One region of the Halobacillus litoralis genome, then DNA from elsewhere that is predicted to be linked to it. Evidence: riboswitches for the same ligand, from Rfam matches in the RefSeq annotation. Region 1 holds a riboswitch; each other region holds the start of a gene.

Region 1 (6,301 bases):
GCTGTAAAATTCATGACGACCGAATTCGTAATGTGATGGATCAGTGGCCGTTTTTCTCTTACTCTATCGATAACACTTACAGCCATTTGTTGAAAACCTCCTCACGTAAAGCAAAATGATTGGTCGGTCCGCTTCCTTTTCCTAAGTTGAAAGAGTGGCGAATCGCTTCTGTTACAAAGTATTTGGCTTCTTTGACAGCTTGTGGCAAAGCGTGCCCCTAGCTCAGGTAAGCCGTAATGGCTGCTGAATACGTACACCCTGTGCCGTGCGTATTTGAAGAATCAATACGTTCGGATTCAAATTCATAGACACGCCCGTCATCATATAAAAAATCAACCGCTCTTCCATTAAGATGGCCCCCTTTCACAAGGGCCGCATCCGCACCTAAGTCTTTCACGATTGCTTCAGCCGCTTCTTTCATATCTGCTTCAGTTTCAATTTTCCCTCCAACAAGCACTTCCGTTTCCGGAATGTTGGGAGTGACAAGCGATGTCTTTGGTACAAGATATTCTTTCAAATAGCGCTGGTCTTCTTTTTCAATCAACGGGTCCCCACTCTGGGCAACCATGACAGGGTCCATGACGTAAGGAGCCTCTACCTCATCCAACCATTCACTAATGACTCTCATCATATTCTTGTTTGCAATCATTCCTGTTTTCAATGCATGAACAGGCATGTCTTCAGAAATAGCTTTCAGTTGACTCATAATAAAGTTTTCCGGGAGGTGGTGGACATCCTTCACACCTGTCGTATTTTGAGAAACAACTGAGGTCACAACACTCATGCCGTAACTCTTCAGCTCCTGGAACGTTTTCAAGTCTGCTTGAATACCCGCTCCTCCGCTCGGATCTGTTCCGGCGATCGTCAACGCACATGATACTTTCGTCATCTCACACCCTCCTTTTCACAAGGCCATTGCTCTTGTGTGTAAGCCATATCCCAAAAGGCGTATTCCAGCTGACAACTTTTTCGGAAGGCTTCTCTCATCCGGTGCTTTTCCAGTTCAGACGCACGTTCAGCACACTGATCAAGCCGTTCACATAACACTGCCGTCAGACTCTTCACTTCCGTATTGGCATAAAACTCAATCCACGGGAGGAAGGGGTGATCAGGTTCTGGATGATAGGTGTTCATCAGCTCCATCCCGATTTCATAATAGGTCCAAGGGCACGGGAGCAAAGCTGCTACTATTTCACCCAAGTTTCCATGATGGGCATGAAAAAGCATATGTTTAATATAGTGATCAGCGGTCGGCGGCAATGGATACCCTTGCAGTTTTTCATAGGGAACGCCAATTTGTTCACAAAAATTGTTGTGAGGGTGAACTTCACTGTTTAATACAAAATCGATTTGTTCATTAAACAATTGAATGTCTTCCCTGCAAGGAGACTTGGAAATCGCGATTCCATAGACGTGCATAAAGGCATTCAAATACTCATAATCAGCCTTGATATAGTGAATGAGGGCTTCTTTTGGAACCTCCCCTTTTCCGATGCCTTGGATAAAAGGATGGGAGAAGATTCTTTGATAGATATCCTGATTTTCTTTTCTTAATTGATTGGAAAAAGACATGATAGAGCCTCCTATTATTCTCGGAAGCTACTAGAGGACAGAAGGGGATTGTTACTACTTCCCTCCGCCGGCATGACCCGGATCAGGTATTGAGGGACCAAGGAATATGTCCTTATCTCAGCGAATACTCGCGCCCCTAGCAGTTTCCGTGTATTATGGTTGTAAGATCATCTTTTCAACTTTCACTCGTGATAAAATGAAGGCAGCAATCAATGCTCCCGAGACACTGCTTACGACAAAAGAAGGAACAAACGCAAAAACACCAGCTGAACTTCCCATCAAGACATTTGCAATCGGGACAGATGCCAAAGCCCCGATGACTCCAGTGCCCAGCACTTCACCAATCACCGCAGAACTTTTTCTTTCAAACATCCGGTAACAAAGCCCTGCCAACAATGCACCAAACATTCCGCCCGGAAAAGCAAGAAAGGTGCCGAGCCCTAATAAAAAACGTAAGAGCCCGATGACAAAAGCAATCATGACCGCCGGGACGGGTCCAAGCACCACCGCCGCGACCACATTAACCGCATGTTGGACAGGATAAGCTTTTGCAATTCCAGCCGGGAACCAGAGAAATTGAGCCCCGAGCGTTCCAATGGCAACAAGTACAGCCATCGTTGTGAGTAACTTTGTGTTTTTCATATTCCACCACCTTTCCGTATGGGAGTTGAATGGAAACAAATAAAAAAGCCAGATCCTTAGAGGACCTGGCCTGGTATGCAGTAAGTCGATACACGTATCGTCAGACTACTTCCCTCCGCTGGCATTAACCAGATCAGGTTCGTAAGAGTCAGAAAGCTTGCTCGCTTTCCTCTCAGCCCATTCAGGCTCCCCTAGTAGTTTCATAAACTTATTCGCTTGGTGATTTTCATCATAACAAAGTTGGATGTTTCTGTCATGTGAAACTTTTCCTCCCGATCAAACGTCAACAAAAGAAGATAAGGAGTGTGGGAATGATGAAAATGAGATGGATGCTTGGTATATTCATGGTTTTCTTTTTATCCCTTAGTGCATGTGGACTCTCAAAGACAGAAGAAGTAGACCAGAATGAAGTGGAAGCAGAAGTCTCCGATCCGGACATGAGTGGATTTGTGATGGATCAAGAGGAGGATAGCATCCTGGTTGTCACCCCGATGGATGATGGATCAGGGGAGGAAGGACGTGCCATGTGGGTATCTGGAGCTCCTGAAGGCTTGTGGGTCGGCAAACAGGTCGAAGTCTGGGTGGACGGAGATATCGCTGAATCCTATCCCGAAAAAGCCACTGCTGAAAAAGTCCAGGAGCTCGAAATGAGTGAAGTGCAGGGAGCGGATTTAAAAGCTTCCGAGGCTCTTTCTACAGCTTTATCCGAGACAGAACCAGAACAGACAGATGTGCTGATCGTTTCTCTGCTTTCTTTTGATGAAGAATCCGACCAGTGGACTGTCAAATTGGACCGACGTGGGACAAATCAGGGCGAATGGAAAACGACCGTCAAAGATGAAAAATAGAGCGCTATCCTGAGGGAGCGCTCTATGCATCCACTTTTTTCAAAAGCCATAACCTTACGCTAAGCTCCAGCAAAAAGAGGTCATCAGCATTGAGAAGAGATAGTCCGGTCAAATGTTCAATGTTTCTCAATCTGTGCAGCAAAGATTGCCGGTGCAAATTCAGCGCACGGGCCGTCTGGCTGACATTGCTGTTGTATTTATTGTAGACCATAAACGTATGAATCAGTTCTGTCTGCCGTTTCTGATCATAATCTATCAGCTTTTCTAATGTATCTGAAACAATCGCTCCGATTTCTTCTTCGTGGGACAGCGCCATGAGCAGGCGATTCATTCTTGTATCACTGAAAAACGTCCGCTCCCCTTCTTCATGCTGCTGACCGATTTTCAAAGCCGTTTCCGCCTCTTCATAGCTTTTATGAAAAAACTGATACCCACCTTTATGACAGGAAATACCCCAGCTAATCGTAATCCCTTTCAATAACTCATGAAGCCTCCGCTCAATCAGATCGAGAAACTGATTCGCGGTTTCGCCGTAATCCAGGCGATCCGTTTCCAAATATACGATCACCTCCCCTTCATCAAAAGTGGTCATCGTCCTCCTGTGCAGCGCATCCCCTGCATGGGTGACTTCCTTCTGAATGTAATAATTCCGACTGTTGATCGATGACGATTTGACTTGAGGCATCGTTGAAGAGGAGCGTTCCTCCTCCGGCTGTACGAAACGGATGTGGCCGACAAGACAAATATAGGGCTTCTCCAGGTCATAGCCAAGCAGCTGTGCTTTTGATAACAGAGCTCTGTCCATTTCCCTCTCCCGCTTGGCTAAATCAAGCAAAAAGTTATCCTTAAGCCTTATTTCAGTCATTTCAATGGCGTTCTCTTTTACGAAATATAAGGCACAAGCTGTCAGCGCATGCTCCAAAATGTGAAGGTTCACCCATGTTAGATCCTTTTCGTCCTTGGGCTTAAACAGGATATATCCCTGTTTCTTATAGTTCGATAAAATGGTAAGCTGATAGCATTTCTGATCTCCTATTTCGTAGGTTTCAATGTAATGGCGGAGCGGGTGATCACTGTCCATTTTTGTTTCCACAAGGATCCCTTCCTGGGAAAGTTCATGCCCATTTAAGACATCGATATAATAACGGTCAAAGTACTGGTTCGCCCGGATCTGTTTGTTATGATCACTGATGGCCGTCGGAATGCCTGTGTTCTGGTAGATGATTGATGTGATCTCCTGCAGCCCTTTTCCATTCAGGACACAGTTGATCAACTCCTGTCGAATCTCTTCCGTCCGTTGTTGCTCCTGGCGGTTTTCCTCACTGATCAACCTTAAAACGTCCTGTAAAATATCTCCGAACCGGACCTCCCATGGAATTTCCATCACGATCAACTCGTGTTTCTCCGCAAGCTTTAACACACGGTCGGGAATTTTGTACAAATGACGCCCAGTGGCAAAAGCCAGCACAGAAGCCTCCGATCGGATGACATCCTCTACATACCCTTCCAGTGCCAATACATCGTCCCCACAACCAACCCCTGTACTTAGTACAAATTCATTATTCCTCACAAAGTTCTCCACAGGTGTTTCAATCACCGAGATCCAGTCCACCTGGCGATTGTACACATCTGTCTGCACTTTTGCTTTTTCAAGAACTGGAAGTTTTAAGACTGCCTCCACCGCAACCCCCATCTCCACTCCTCCCCCACTTACGATTTAGCCAAAAGATCTGTAACCACATCATGGTCGATATTGTTTCCACTCATGACCACAACCACATTTTCCCCTCGTAGCTCATTACAATGAAGGACGTGCCCGATTCCCGTTGCGGCCGCTCCTTCCACGACCATCTTATGGTGCTCAAGGATGAAGATCAGTCCTTCTTCAATGTGTGCCTCTTCCACAAGCACTCCCTTATCCATATAAGCTTTCGTCATTGGAAATGTGTAACGGTTCTCTGTCCCGATTCCTCCAAGCAGGCTGTCTGCCAAGGTATAAGACTCCTCAAGAATCACAGGTTTACCCTTCGTCAGACTTTCCTGCATGACGGCCCCCTTCTTCATCGTCACTCCTGTTACTTGTATAGAACGTTCAATCGACTTCATTACAAAAGCAATACCGGACAACAATCCACCTCCAGACAAAGGAATAATCACTTCATCCACCTCAGGACACTGTTCCATAATTTCAAGCGCGATTGTACCCTGACCGGCAATGATTTTCCGATCATCAAAAGGCTTGATAACTGTCATCCCTTCCTCTCTTTCCAATTCAGTACACCGTGCTTCTGCTTCATCTTGACTGCTTCCGACGACTTCCACCGAAGCGTTCAATTTTTTCAGACGGTTCACCTTCGCCTTCGGAACACGATTCGATATACACACCGTACAAGGAATTCCTAACTCTGCTGCTACATACGCAACAGAAATCCCGTGATTTCCTGTTGAAAAAGTGGTCACACCTTTTTTTAAATCCTTATCTTCCAAAGATAAGATTTTGTTTGCTGCCCCTCGGAGCTTAAATGAACCCGTCGGGTGGGAATGCTCCAGCTTCAAGTGAACGTGCCCCTCTATGTGCTCAGAGAGAGGTTCTGAATACAGGATAGGAGTGGGATGGACAAACGAAGATATGCGCTTCCTCGCTTCCCAAACATCTCTGAAGGAAAGGCTGCTCATTCATAACGTCCTCCTTCTATAAAATCTGTGGTCTTGAGTTTAGAATATTCAGTTATTTTTATTATAGTGGAACAAGCTCTTATGTTTAAAGAGTTAACCTCTATATTTTCACTCGGGTCAAGCGGTGTTCTTTGGTGTGAGACTTTCACCCTTTGATGGTATGCGGTTTTCCTTTGACGCGATTCGCTCTTCCCTTGGCGCGTTTCAATCGAAAATAAAGCATCAAAAAGGACAGATGCGCTTGGCATCTGCCCTTTTGGTTAAGCCGTAGCCCATTTGCCTACGGTATGGAGCATTTTTTCTTCTGGGAAATGATCTCTGAACATTTGATAATAGAACATTTCCTGCTTGGATCTTATATCAACTGGTGCCTCCGTTTGCACCTTTTCAAAAGTTTCATCTGTAATGGTTCTTTCTGCATGAAGGTCAAGCAAGTCCAATGCGCCGCTTCCTTCTGAGAACTCTGCTTTCTTACGCCATAATACTTCATCAGGAATGATGCCGTCGAATGCTTTTCGAAGCAGCCATTTTTCCATGCGGTCTTTTTTGTGAACTTTCAAACC
Region 2 (6,301 bases), 1.7 Mb from region 1:
CCACGCCCGCGGTTCCCATGCAAAGCTTCCAAAAAGCTGACGTACTCGGAGCGACCGCCACTCCAATTGAACCGGGGACGCTTGAAACCGTCGCCAGGGTAGAAGCCCAATTTCAATATTTTCCGTAAGTTACCACTTTCCTGAACGGAGGGTGGTTTTTTTATGGGCAAAAAAGAATAGATTATGCACGGAAGGCGCTAAATATGAATATAAAAGTTGAGAATAATGTGTAGCACTTATTTTATGGGCTCATAAAATATAACTGAAACTAAAAAAGTTGCTCTAAGGAAAAACCTTCGATACAATAGGCTTATTGAAAATGTTCGAACTGAAGGAGAGGTACAATGGAAAACTTGTTATTGGCATTCGGGCTTACCTTGCTTGCCGGATTAGCCACAGGTGTAGGGAGTTTGATCGCTTTTTTTGCGAAGACGACGAACACGAAGTTCCTTTCTCTTGCGCTCGGTTTTTCGGCAGGGGTTATGATCTATGTATCTATGGTGGAAATCTTTTTTAAAGCACAGGATTCACTCGTCGATGCGATGGGGAATGAAGCAGGTCGGTGGACGACGGTCGGCGCCTTCTTCGGAGGAATGCTCGTCATCGCACTTATCGATAAATTCATACCGAAGTCAGGGAATCCTCACGAAGTGAAAAAAGTGGAAGACATGGCGAACCGGGAAACAGCCGTGAAAGATCCTGATTTATTGAAAATGGGAACGTTCACAGCTTTAGCCATCGCCATTCACAACTTTCCTGAAGGGATCGCGACGTTTACGGCAGCCCTCAATGACCCGGCCTTGGGGTTAGCCATTGCTGCAGCGATTGCGATTCATAACATTCCAGAGGGGATTGCCGTTTCTGTGCCTGTGTACTATGCGACAGGAGATAAGAAAAAAGCGTTCAAGCTCTCTTTCCTCAGTGGTTTATCTGAGCCGGTCGGTGCCATTTTAGCTTATCTATTGTTGATGCCGTTCTTGAACGATATGATGTTCGGTATACTCTTTGCAGGGGTGGCAGGGATCATGGTGTTTATTTCCCTGGATGAACTGCTTCCTGCATCAAGAAGATATGGAGAAGCGCATTTATCGATTTATGGGGTCGTTGCCGGTATGGCTGTCATGGCCTTGAGCCTTCTCTTATTCATATAAAAAAATGCCCAACAGGTATTGGCCTGTTGGGCATTTTTTGTTAACACGTTTTTTCATGGATAAGATCTTCGATGGTTTCTTGGATCTTCTGTTTGGACCTCTGGATCAGACGCCAGTTGAGATGAACGTGGTCATCCTCTTTCATTCCAAGCTTCAACTGGTCTTCTTCTGCGTGGATTTGCCAATCGGACAGCGTCGCAAATTTTTCACTGGCCTTACGGAATAGCCAATCGTTCACCTCTGATCGAAGGTGTTCGTTCGCTTCTTCCTCTGTCCATTTTTCAGGATAAGCAAAAAGGAAGGTTCCTTTTTGAAAAGCGAAGCGGACTTCATCCTGATGGTCGATCTTCAGCCGATAGGAGCGGCCAAGGTAAGCGATCTTTTCGTTTTCGGAAGCAGTAAGAGCATCAACGGCGTATAAATCTTCGTGCGTATGCTGCCATTTTTCCAGGATCCAGTCCGCTTTCTTCTCAACAAAAGCTTGGATTTTCGCTTCCTCTTTATGATGGGATACGGTCACTTTTACTCCATTCAAATCATCGAGGTAGATCTTAATAAAAGAGACGTCTTGCCTCTCTACCGTATAAGCTATGGTTTTGTTTCCGAAAGTAAGGGTCGGCATGGCGGTCTCCTTTCTACTTTATAACGTAATGTTCGTTTTCCGTTTTTGGAAATCGACCCCTTCATAGTACGTGTTCTTCACAAGCACATTCGGACCGAGGCACTTCACAGCAGGGCAGTGGCAGTTGAGACTCTGCGCCGTTTTGGTAGACAGCCAGTTTTCATAGGCATCGCCAAGTTTCGTGTCTTGAATGTTTCCGAGGCCGGGCTCGTCGCCGAAGTCTGTCACGATAATATCACCTGAGAAGATGTTCACGTTCAGGCGGGAGCGCCCGTCCGGATCGTTTCTTACCGTCACATTTTTTTCGCTGTACAGGCGCTTCAGCATATCGAGATCGTCTGGGGAAGAACTGCATGGATAGTACGGCAGTGTTCCAAACAACATCCACATGTTGTCATCCCGATGGTCAAGAAGCCGGTTGATGCCTTCCCGCATTTGTTCCAGGCTCAACGTCTCTAAGCTGCTGGCAAAATCCACGGGATACATCGGGTGAATCTCGTGGCGCGCACACTTCATTTCTTTGACATGATCATGGATGGATTCAAGGTAAGGGAACGTACGACGGTTGAGCATCGTTTCTGCTGAAACCATCACGCCTTCTTCAGAAAGCCGCTGCGAATTTTCCACCATACGATCAAAGAATTTCTTACGGTTTTCTTCGGAGGGTTTTCGTTCCATACGGGCAAACCCAGTATGGATAAATTCTTCGATCGTTCCCCAGTTGTGGGAAATATGTAAAACGTCCAAATAAGGAATGATCGGGATGTAACGCTCATAAGGAAGCGTCAAGTTCGAGTTGATTTGTGTCCGCACTCCGCGTTCATGGGCGTATTTCAGCAGAGGAACCACATAATTTTCTACTGATTTCTTAGACATCATCGGTTCTCCGCCCGTGATGCTCAGCGTCCTGAGGTGAGGGATTTCATCGAGACGCTTCCTGAGCAGGTCCATCGGCAGAGCCTCGGGATCCTTTGCTCCGAGCGTATATCCGACCGCACAGTGCTCACAACGCATGTTGCAGAGCGTCGTCGTCGTAAATTCAATATTCGATAACGTCATTTTTCCGTGTTCTTCCACGTCCATATACGCTTCCCACGGGTCATAAGATGGGATAAGCGCCTGAAGCTTCATGTTCGTACTCATAAAATATGAAACTTCCTTTCTATTCAAATTTATTCGGTCGATAACCTTTACCATTCTATCATTAATATGCCTAAAACCATACATTATGTATCGGAATAATACCGTGATCTGCCTGTACGGAGCTGTTTAGGTTTCCGGGAAAGAGGAGAATAAGGGTGTGACAGCGAATGATATGGGGTAACGATTAGCACAAGGGGGAGTCAGATTATGAAACAAACCGTACTCATTACAGGCGCATCCAGTGGATTCGGTTTCCATACAGCAGTGAAATGTGCCGAAAAAGGATTTCGTGTCATCGCCACGATGAGAAATGTACAAAAGGCAGCCGCCTACCAAACACTTGATGAGGAAGTACGCAACCGCATCGAAGTGTGGCCTTTGGATGTGACAGATGAAAAGTCCATCGCGCGTTTTTCAAAGAAAGTGAATACGCTGGAACGCCTGGATGTCCTCGTGAATAACGCGGGCTATGCGGTCGGTGGATTTCTTGAACAGGTGCCGCTTGAAACATACCGTAAGCAGTTTGATACGAATGTCTTTGGAGTGATTGCCGTTACGAAAGCGGTTCTGCCACTGATGCGTGCCCAGGGAAGTGGGAAGATTTTAAATGTCAGCAGTGTGAGCGGATTGATCGGTTTTCCAGGGCTTATCAGCTTATGTTTCATCCAAACACGCATTGGAGGGATTATCGGAAAGTCTCCGTTTCGAAGTGAAACCGTTCGGGATTGATGTCGCGCTGATCGAGCCAGGCTCTTATCAGACAAATATTTGGTCGACAGGACTTGAAATGCCGGAAGAAGTCCAGGACCCTGAATCTCCTTACGCCGATTACATAAAAGGGTTGTGGAATGCTTTGAACAGTGAATCACACGGCAACCCTCAGGACGTTTCTGATCTGATGACCGGACTGATGGAAAAAGAAACGCTCGTGAAACTCCGCTATCCCATCGGTGCCGGAGTGCGGGCGAATGTGTGGTTCAAACGTTTACTGCCGTGGAAGTGGCTGGAAAAAACGGTGTTACAAAAAATTCTAGGAAAAGAGAAAGCCAAAGGAGTGGGGTTGAATGGAAAAAGTGATACATGGAGCGGAGGAGATGCGCTTCGAGGGTAATGAAGTCGGCATTCTCGTCTCTCACGGGTTTACCGGGACAACACAGAGCATGAAGCCATTAGTCGAAGCGTATGCAAGGTCAGGTTATACCGTCTGCTGTCCGCGGTTGAAAGGGCACGGAACGACCCCAGAGGACATGGAATCGACCTCTCATATGGACTGGGTGCAATCCGTAGAAGAAGCTTACACCTGGTTGAAAGAAAGGTGTTCGAAAATATTTGTCGTCGGGTTATCGATGGGGGGAACCCTTGCGTTGTATATGGCGAGTGAACACCGGGATATTGAAGGCGTCATTCCGATCAATGCAGCTATCGATATACCAGCACTTGAAAATAGTCAGGGAATGGACGAACGATTTATAGATGCGATCGGTTCCGATATCAAGGATCCGGAAACCGTTGAACTGGCGTATGACCGCACGCCGGTGAAATCGATCGGGGAGCTCGTCACGTTGATGGGTAAAGTGAAGGACAGGCTTGACGAAATCCACTGCCCGATCATGATTTTCGTATCGGATGAGGATCACGTCGTTCCACCTCACAATTCAGAAGTCATATTCGAATCGGTGTTTTCTGAACATAAAGAGATCATCCATCTGGAAAACAGTTACCATGTGGCCACACTTGATTATGATAAGGATATGATCATCGAGCGCACGCTGGAATTTTTCCAAATGTACACGAACACGAAATGATTGCCCGGGAAATAGAAAAGGTTTTGTAATCTAGTAAAAAGTTTATTATAATAGAGACAAATCAAGAAAAGTAAACGGTATAAAGCCTTCAAGGGGAGCCTCCGGCTGAGAGTGAACATTTCGTTCTGACCCTTCGAACCTGTCAGTTAGCACTGGCGTAGGGATGGCGGCTTTTTTGATGGTGCAATGCAAAATTGGGACTCCTCCATCAGGAAGCTTCCCTATTTGGCGTTGCTTTTTTTGTGTCTTTTTTTAGGAGGAATGTTGAAATGAGAAATCGTCGCGTTTTATTTCTCGTAGATGTTGCGATCTTTTCAGCACTCGCATTATTGTTGGATATCATCCCGTTTTTATCTTTTAAACTGTGGGCGCAGGGAGGATCAGTTTCGTTTTCGATGGTCCCTGTGTTTATCATGGCCTTTCGCTGGGGCTTGAAAGGGGGCGTCACCACCGGCCTGCTACTAGGAATCTATCAAATCATGACTGGCGCCTATATTATGACCCCTCTCCAGGCGTTTCTGGACTATGTCGTTGCCTTTGCTGTAATTGGAGGGGCTGGTTTAGTGGCGAAGCCGCTATGGAATGCGATCAAAGCGAAAGAGTCCCGTCGATTGGTCGGATGGATCATTGTCGGCTGCCTGATCGGAAGTGTGCTGCGCTTTTTTGGACACTTTTTTGCAGGCATCGTTTTTTACGGCGAGTTCGCCCCGGAAGGTCAGCCGGTCTGGTTGTATTCCCTCGTCTATAATGGTGGATACATGCTGCCCGCGTTCATCTTAAGCAGTATCGTCGTCAGTCTCCTATTCGTAAAACGACCAAAACTATTAAGCCATTAACAAAAAACCCCCCTCTCAATGCTCCGACATCGAGAGGGGGTTTTTTAATTAAAATTCATAAACTCTACCGATTGTGGAAGACTCAGCTTCGAGATAACCGGGGCTCGTTTGCCGTATAGGAATTCGGGGGTGGTTGGGAAGCAACTCGCTTTCCTGTGGGGGAGTGGCGAGCTTCCTCGGGCTAACGCCCTGCGGGATCTCGCCGATCTCCTTTCTCCCACGGGAGTCTCGCAGCTTCCCAACCACCCCATTCGATGTAAGTGAGAAACGAACCCCTTTACCAAGTTGGATTTTTTCCACTATCCCACTGTTGGAAGCATAAAGAGCTCGGTATCAAGCTCTCAGAATTCAAACACTTAGGCAGGGGGGGTATATTCATACCCTCACCAAACGGAATGACTGCTTATTCGAGAAGTGGTTTCGAGACACTCATTAGGTAAAGGGGCGGAGGGAAACGGTGAGACTCCTATGGGGTGTGCGGGACAGGTGAGACCCCGGAAGGCGTAGCCTGAGGAGGCTCACCGCCCGCCCCATGGAAAGCGAACTGTTTCCCGGAGGGCCTATCCACCTTCAAACATCTCGAAACTGAGTCTTCAAGAATCTCAATACACTGCACGAATTTATTTTTTTCTCCGATCAAGGTTTGAAACGGGCCATTATAGTGAAAATAAAATAAGCACTCAAGTTGAGGAGGCTACATAATGAACCGTTTAAAACGGATTGGAAAAAGCAAGTGGTTTTGGA
Region 3 (6,301 bases), 1.5 Mb from region 1:
CATCACCTAATCTTTTAAACTATTCGCCTATCTTCTAATAGTAAAGACTTTGAACATCATCTTCCTCGTGTTTACGTTTGTCACTTGGTTACCCCGGACCGGATTTCCTTTCCATAAAAAACAGGAATATTCAGGAATTCATGAAACCTTCCAGCTCAAAAGAACGTATAATCTGTTGAAAAATCGAACGGATCTCCTGCTCATTAGGATTCTCTATCTGAGGTTATTATCATGACTGTAGATATCACCTTAGCCAGTACTTTAACAGTAGCCTAAAAAGACAAAGAAATCCCTTGGGTGAATCCTTGGATCAAACCAATAGATAAGAAAGGAGAAATAAATATGATGTTTGGAGGGCTTTTTTTGACCCCGATCTTCCTAGTAACGCTCGTGTATCTTTTACGCTTTACTTGGGGCAGGAAGGGAAAAACGGAAGAAGGAAAGGCGGTGCTGAACGCTTCCTATGCAAAAGCGGCACCAATCTTCCCTATCGGCTGGCTCGCCCTTGAACTTTATCATGACTGGATCCAGTCCCTATCCTATTCTACTTACCGTGATGCGATGTGGATCCTTGTGTTGATCACATTCATTTTTATAGGGGCACGCCTGTTCCGATACCGGAAAGCCGCGGTAGCCTGAGCCTCTTATTCCAACGGAGGCTCTTTCCATTTGATCGTCGTAAAAGAGATGATCTCACTCCACCCTCTCCCTTTCGAATCCATCAAACCGGTGACGAATGAAATCCAGTACCACATTCCCTGGGTAAGGATGACCGGACCGAACCCCAGAATGACACGGATGAAAATCTGCATGATGTTCAGCGGCTTGCCTGAATTCGTTTCGATGGTGAGGTGCGTCAACAGCATGCCGATCGTCCTCCCTTTCGCAAGTAGCGGAATGACAATGAGAAGGGCTACATGGATGATGATGAAGGCTTTCCAAAAGACGGGGTTCGGATCGAATCCGCGGCCTGTGTCCTGTGTTGCTGTGTAGAGGATGGCGAGGAAGCCGGATACGATAAGTTCAAGGCCTGTGCCTATGAATCTGAGGAACAAGTTTCTTTCAGACATAGAAGTCCCTCCTTTCTGTGTAGTATCCTATGGGTTTTCGTCGTCATCGGTTTGCCCATTCACCCAGAACGACGAAAAAGAGATGGAGCTTTTGCCCCATCTCTTTGTCAACGCCTTTTCTTCTTTCATCCCTGCCTACGACCAAATTCCCGGAGATCTTTCAAACGGATGTGCTCATTCGACAAATTGTGCGTTTTCTGTCATAGCATTCTCCCCTCACTTTCTTTATACTTAACTAGGATTCTATATAAAGAGTTTTGAGAAAGGATCGATACCATGAATAAATTCAATTACGTCCCATGGGTCGTGGGGCTTTCCATCGCCATTAACCTTATCGTTGTGGCCTTATTGTTTTTACCGAATGTTGACGGGGATCTCGGGTTCAATATTAAACTCCTTCCCCTCCTGAATGCGGTCTTGAATTCCTTTACGTTCGTTTTCCTGACGGCGGCGCTGTTCATGATCATCAGAAAAAACGTGAAATGGCACAAGCGTTTCATTTTCGCTGCTTTCACGTCGACGGCTCTTTTCCTTGTTTCGTACCTGACGTACCATTCGATGGCGGAGTCGACATCGTTCGGCGGTGAAGGAATTGTTGCTGGGATCTACTATTTCATTTTGATCACCCATATCGTACTGGCTGCACTCATCGTGCCTCTTGCCCTGCTTACATTGTTCCGCGGGCTTGCGATGAAGGTCGACAAGCACCGGAAAATCGCACGATGGACGATGCCGTTATGGCTGTATGTCAGTCTTACCGGAGTCATCGTCTACTTGATGATTTCCCCTTATTATTGAAGAACGAACAGGCGCGGCGAAGCGCCTGTTTTATTGTCGAAATTCTTTGCTTCCTTCCTACCTCTTATTATAGTAGAATAGCAGTTAGAGAGTTGTCGCCAATTGATTTTTAAAGATTTATGTTTCAAGATTTGCTATTCAGGGAAAATTTAATGTTCAAGGTCAGATAATAAGGAGACTACTATGGATTTACTCCAATTTATGAAAAATGAAGGTTACACTTCGGCCAAGTTCTCCTCGTTGACTGGTGAAGACGTCCAATTAGTGTTGAATGATGTGGCTTCCACGGAGGACCTGTATCAACTAATGGAATTGACGCCGACCTCCGTCACTTATTATCCTTATGAACGCGTACCGTATATTGATTGTTTCATAAATCAGAACGTAATGAAGTTGCGCTTGTCGAAAGCATAAGGCATGGACCGGGTCCGCCCTCTGGGGGAACCGGTCCTTTTATTTTCTAGAAAAAGATGGTTTACAAATCTATGACTCTCGGCTACGATGGAAGCAATGGACAAGAACTGCATACGCGTTTTGCACTAGGGGAGCTGCTTGAAGCGGCTGAGAGGAGAAATTCCGACCCTTGGAACCCGAACTAGATAATACTAGCGTGGGGAAGTGCGGTCGTCATTCACAAGGACCTGACTGGTTCTTCCTTTATGATTGGTAGACTGCATTCCCGTGGGATGCAGTTTTTTTGTGCTCAAAAAAAGGAGGAATTAGAAATGGAAAACAACTGTGGAACTTCAAGAATCGCGGGGTGCTCTTTTTCCGTGCACCCGATGTCGGACAACTTCGTGGATTATATCAAAGCGAGCTTACGTGAGGTGGACAGCTCGAAAGTGTGGATGAAAACGGACGACGTCACAACGACGGTGCGCGGCCGGATGGAGCACGTCTTCGATGTCACCGAAGCGATTCTGTTACATATTGCGAAAACGGGCGTCCATGTCGCTTTTCAAGGGACTTTTTCCATCGGCTGTCCGGGAGATTCGTCCGGAGATGTCCATATGGATGAATCAGAGGAAGTATTGAACAAGCCACAATCCAAGGACATCGAACAGCGCATTGCGGCGAAGTTCTCCCTGTATCCGATGGGTGGCGGCGATTATATGGACACGATTTACCGTCAGATCGAAGCGATGAAAGAAAAAGGCGTCGAAGTCACTCCTGCCCACTATTCCACCCGCCTCGACGGGGATACGCGCGACATTTTCACAGGACTTGAGGATGTGTTCAGGGAGACGGAAGCGAGCGGATCTTCTCATACCGTGATGACCGTAACGGTCTCTGCCAACAGCCCTTCTCATAAGGATGAGCACTCATGAACAGCTGGAAACTGAAAGAAATCGTCGTCATGTCCGTCCTATCTGTCGTCTTTGCGGTCGTGTACTTGGCCTTCCTTCCGGTCGGGAAAATCCTCGTCGGCTTTTTCGGACCGATCGGCTATGATCTCATCTTTGGTATCTGGTTCATCGTATCGATCATCGCCGCTTACATCATCCGCAAACCCGGTGCTGCGTTTTTATCCGAAACGATTGCGGCCGCGGTCGAAGTACTGCTCGGCAATGCGGTCGGTCCGATGCTTCTTGTTTCAGGGATGATCCAGGGGCTCGGGGCAGAGTCTGCCTTCGCCATGACGAGGTACAAGCGTTATGACCTGTTCACCCTCATGCTTGCCGGGGTGATGGCTGCGGTGTTCAGCTTCGTCTGGGGTTACTTCCTTTCCGGCTACGCAGCACTCAGTACAGGGTACGTCCTCGCCATGTTCATCACCCGCATCATCAGCGGCGCCATCATCTCCGGTGTCGCAGGCAAAGCACTCAGTGACGCCCTAGCGAAGACAGGTGTCCTTTCAAGCTTCGCTCTCGGAAAAGAACACCGAAGGAAGCACGCGGCATGAGTCAGGAAGTGATACGCGTCGAGGATCTCACCCTCCATTATGAGGAAAGGCAGAAACCAGTGCTGTCCTGTCTGAATTTTTCCATCGAAAAAGGAGAAAACATGCTGATCCTGGGTCCGAGTGGGTCGGGGAAAAGCTCACTCACCCACTGTTTGAACGGTCTCTACCCGAGGGAACTTGACGGTTCCATGGAGGGAGAAGTCCATGTGAAAGGACAGAGGACCGACGCCTACCCCGCCGGTGAAATGGCGCAGAATGTCGGCGTCGTTTTCCAAGATCCGGAGACGCAGTTCTGCATGATCACCGTTGAAGATGAAGTAGCCTTCGGGCTTGAAAACTTGAATACCCCTTATAAATCGATGGTAAAAAAAGTAGATACGGCTTTACGCTCAGTCGGGATGGAAGCTTACAAAACGGCGAACATCTCCGAGCTTTCCGGCGGTCAGAAGCAGAAAGTCGCTCTTGCCTGCATCCTTGCGATGGAGGCTGAAGTGCTGATTCTCGATGAACCGACAGCGAATTTGGATCCGGTGGCGAGGCAGGAATTCATCGATCTTTTGAAAAATTTGAAAGAGCAACGGTCTTTCACCCTGCTTGTCATCGAGCATAAGCTGGAAGGCTGGCTCGACTTGTTGGAACGGGTCCTCATCATCAATGAAAAGGGAGAGATCGCCCACGATGGTCCGCTTCACGACCACTTGAAAACCTACGCCCGGGACATTCATGAGATGGGCATCCAGCTTCATTACGCAACAAGGACAGCTCTGGAACAGGAATGGACGCCTCCCTACCCGCTTCACATCAGAGAAATGCCGGCCTGTGCTTCACCAGAAAACCCTCCATCAGAATCTGTTGGGAAAGTGTTGTTGAAAGCAGAGGATGTGCACTGGAAGTCGATTTTGCAAAACATCCATGTCACTTTTCATGAGGGGGAATGGGTGGCGATCGTCGGGGAAAACGGGAGCGGGAAATCTTCCTTATCGAGAATCCTTGCGGGCATCCAGCCTCCGAGCAAGGGGACGGTTTCCCTGCACGGCCGCTCCTTGAAGAAATGGAAAGAGAATGAAATGCGGCATGAGATCGGGTATGTCTTCCAGAACCCGGAACACCAGTTCATTACGGATACCGTCTATGAGGAAGTCGCCTTCAGTCTCCGGCATGCAGGAATGAAGGAAGCGGAATGGACCAGGATCGTCGAAGAAACACTGAAGTTCTGCCGGCTGGATGGATTGGAGGATCAGCATCCTTTCCTTCTCAGCCAGGGACAGAAACGGCGTTTGAGTGTCGCAACGATGATTGTCGAAGATCAGAGTATGCTTTTCCTTGATGAACCGACGTTCGGGCAGGATGAAAAGTCGACCTCAGATTTGATGTCGCTCTTGAAAGAAAAACATGAAAACGGGACGACGATCGTCATGATCACGCATGATATGGAGCTCGTGGACAAATACGCGACAAGAGTGCTGGTCATGAACGAAGGCGAACTCAGTTTCGATGGTCAGCCGGAAGAACTCTGGGCTCGTCCAGATTTGGCCGACCAAAACCTGGAACTGCCTCCGAGAGAACAATGGAAGCGAGCCGTTTTGAAGCGAGAGGAGACTGCGTATGTTTCTTCATGACTTGAATCCGACCGTCAAAGCTTTGACGATCATCGGTACCGTCTTCCTCCTCGCTTTCGTATTCGATCCGGTCACGCCTTTGCTCTACATCGTGTGGACCGTCCTTGTCACCTTCCTGTTCGGGACATTCAAAAAAAGATACTACCTGTATTATTTCATTCCGTTCACTCTGTTCGCTTTCGGGATGTTCTGGACGACGATCGTCTTTTCGGACACCGCCTCCGCGACTTCCGAAACCGTTTCATTCCTCGGGATGAAGTTCCCAACGGAAGACATTTGGACAGCGACGGCTCTGGGTCTGAGGGTCCTTGCGTTTGCCAGTTTGTCGCTGCTGTTCCTTTTCACGACAAACATGGTCCATTTCATCTTGAGTTTGATCCAACAGTTGAAGCTGCCACCGAAAATCGCTTACGGCGTGCTGGCCGGGTATCGCTTTCTCCCGATGTTGAAGACAGAATTCCAACAGATTCGTGCGGCGCACCGCATCCGCGGGGTCAACCGGCCGGATTCGTGGAAGGAAAAACTTCTTCAGTATCAACGGTTCGCGATTCCCCTCCTGGCCGGTGCGATACGGAAAGCGGAACGAACAGCGATTGCGATGGAATCGAAAGGATTCACTGGTGCGAAGGCCCGCACGTTTTACCGTCCGATGAAGGTGCAGCGGAAAGACTGGCTTTTCCCGGTGATGATGTTCGGGATGCTCGGGGCGACGATTGCGGTCTCGGTCTATTTCGGTTACTTTTCCTAGGTATGATGGACAGCTGTAACATGAAACAGCCTCCGGTTTTTAGCCGGGGGCTGTTTGCTATTGTCTATTCTTTTCCTTCTAAGGAAGTGCGAATCTCTTCGAAGTTACTAAATTTTATACTCGATAATTGATCGTCTTCATTCGTTTGTGCATGCCCTTTTAC

Evidence for each region. A riboswitch is a leader RNA that binds a small molecule or an ion and turns the genes downstream of it on or off. The one in region 1 is predicted to bind thiamine pyrophosphate.
Region 2: linked by a shared signal. The riboswitch ahead of thiT (energy-coupled thiamine transporter ThiT) and the one ahead of thiW (energy coupling factor transporter S component ThiW) in region 1 are both predicted to bind thiamine pyrophosphate.
Region 3: linked by a shared signal. The riboswitch ahead of LC065_RS13230 (Ykof family thiamine-binding protein) and the one ahead of thiW (energy coupling factor transporter S component ThiW) in region 1 are both predicted to bind thiamine pyrophosphate.

Annotation. Positions count from the first base shown of each region.
Region 1 covers NZ_CP129016.1:1,113,716-1,120,016, reverse strand. Annotated here, with positions in the region: gene thiM (hydroxyethylthiazole kinase) at 1-86, opposite strand, end outside; partial or broken gene thiD (bifunctional hydroxymethylpyrimidine kinase/phosphomethylpyrimidine kinase) at 77-889, opposite strand; gene tenA (thiaminase II) at 886-1,572, opposite strand; TPP riboswitch at 1,615-1,720, opposite strand; gene thiW (energy coupling factor transporter S component ThiW) at 1,726-2,214, opposite strand; TPP riboswitch at 2,308-2,417, opposite strand; gene LC065_RS05820 (DUF3221 domain-containing protein) at 2,526-3,062, shown strand; gene LC065_RS05815 (PucR family transcriptional regulator) at 3,085-4,755, opposite strand; gene LC065_RS05810 (threonine/serine dehydratase) at 4,773-5,738, opposite strand; gene asnB (asparagine synthase B) at 5,999-6,301, opposite strand, start outside.
Region 2 covers NZ_CP129016.1:3,338,860-3,345,160, reverse strand. Annotated here, with positions in the region: gene LC065_RS17110 (SIMPL domain-containing protein) at 1-128, shown strand, start outside; gene zupT (zinc transporter ZupT) at 345-1,151, shown strand; gene LC065_RS17100 (YgjP-like metallopeptidase domain-containing protein) at 1,192-1,773, opposite strand; gene yfkAB (radical SAM/CxCxxxxC motif protein YfkAB) at 1,792-2,916, opposite strand; partial or broken gene LC065_RS17090 (SDR family oxidoreductase) at 3,121-4,027, shown strand; gene LC065_RS17085 (alpha/beta hydrolase) at 3,981-4,721, shown strand; TPP riboswitch at 4,803-4,902, shown strand; gene thiT (energy-coupled thiamine transporter ThiT) at 4,991-5,557, shown strand; gene LC065_RS17075 (phospholipase D family protein) at 6,259-6,301, shown strand, end outside.
Region 3 covers NZ_CP129016.1:2,580,576-2,586,876, reverse strand. Annotated here, with positions in the region: gene LC065_RS13250 (hypothetical protein) at 343-639, shown strand; gene LC065_RS13245 (RDD family protein) at 645-1,070, opposite strand; gene LC065_RS13240 (DUF420 domain-containing protein) at 1,347-1,868, shown strand; gene LC065_RS13235 (hypothetical protein) at 2,052-2,282, shown strand; TPP riboswitch at 2,400-2,502, shown strand; gene LC065_RS13230 (Ykof family thiamine-binding protein) at 2,594-3,196, shown strand; gene LC065_RS13225 (ECF transporter S component) at 3,193-3,771, shown strand; gene LC065_RS13220 (ABC transporter ATP-binding protein) at 3,768-5,390, shown strand; gene LC065_RS13215 (energy-coupling factor transporter transmembrane component T family protein) at 5,377-6,138, shown strand; gene LC065_RS13210 (hypothetical protein) at 6,203-6,301, opposite strand, start outside.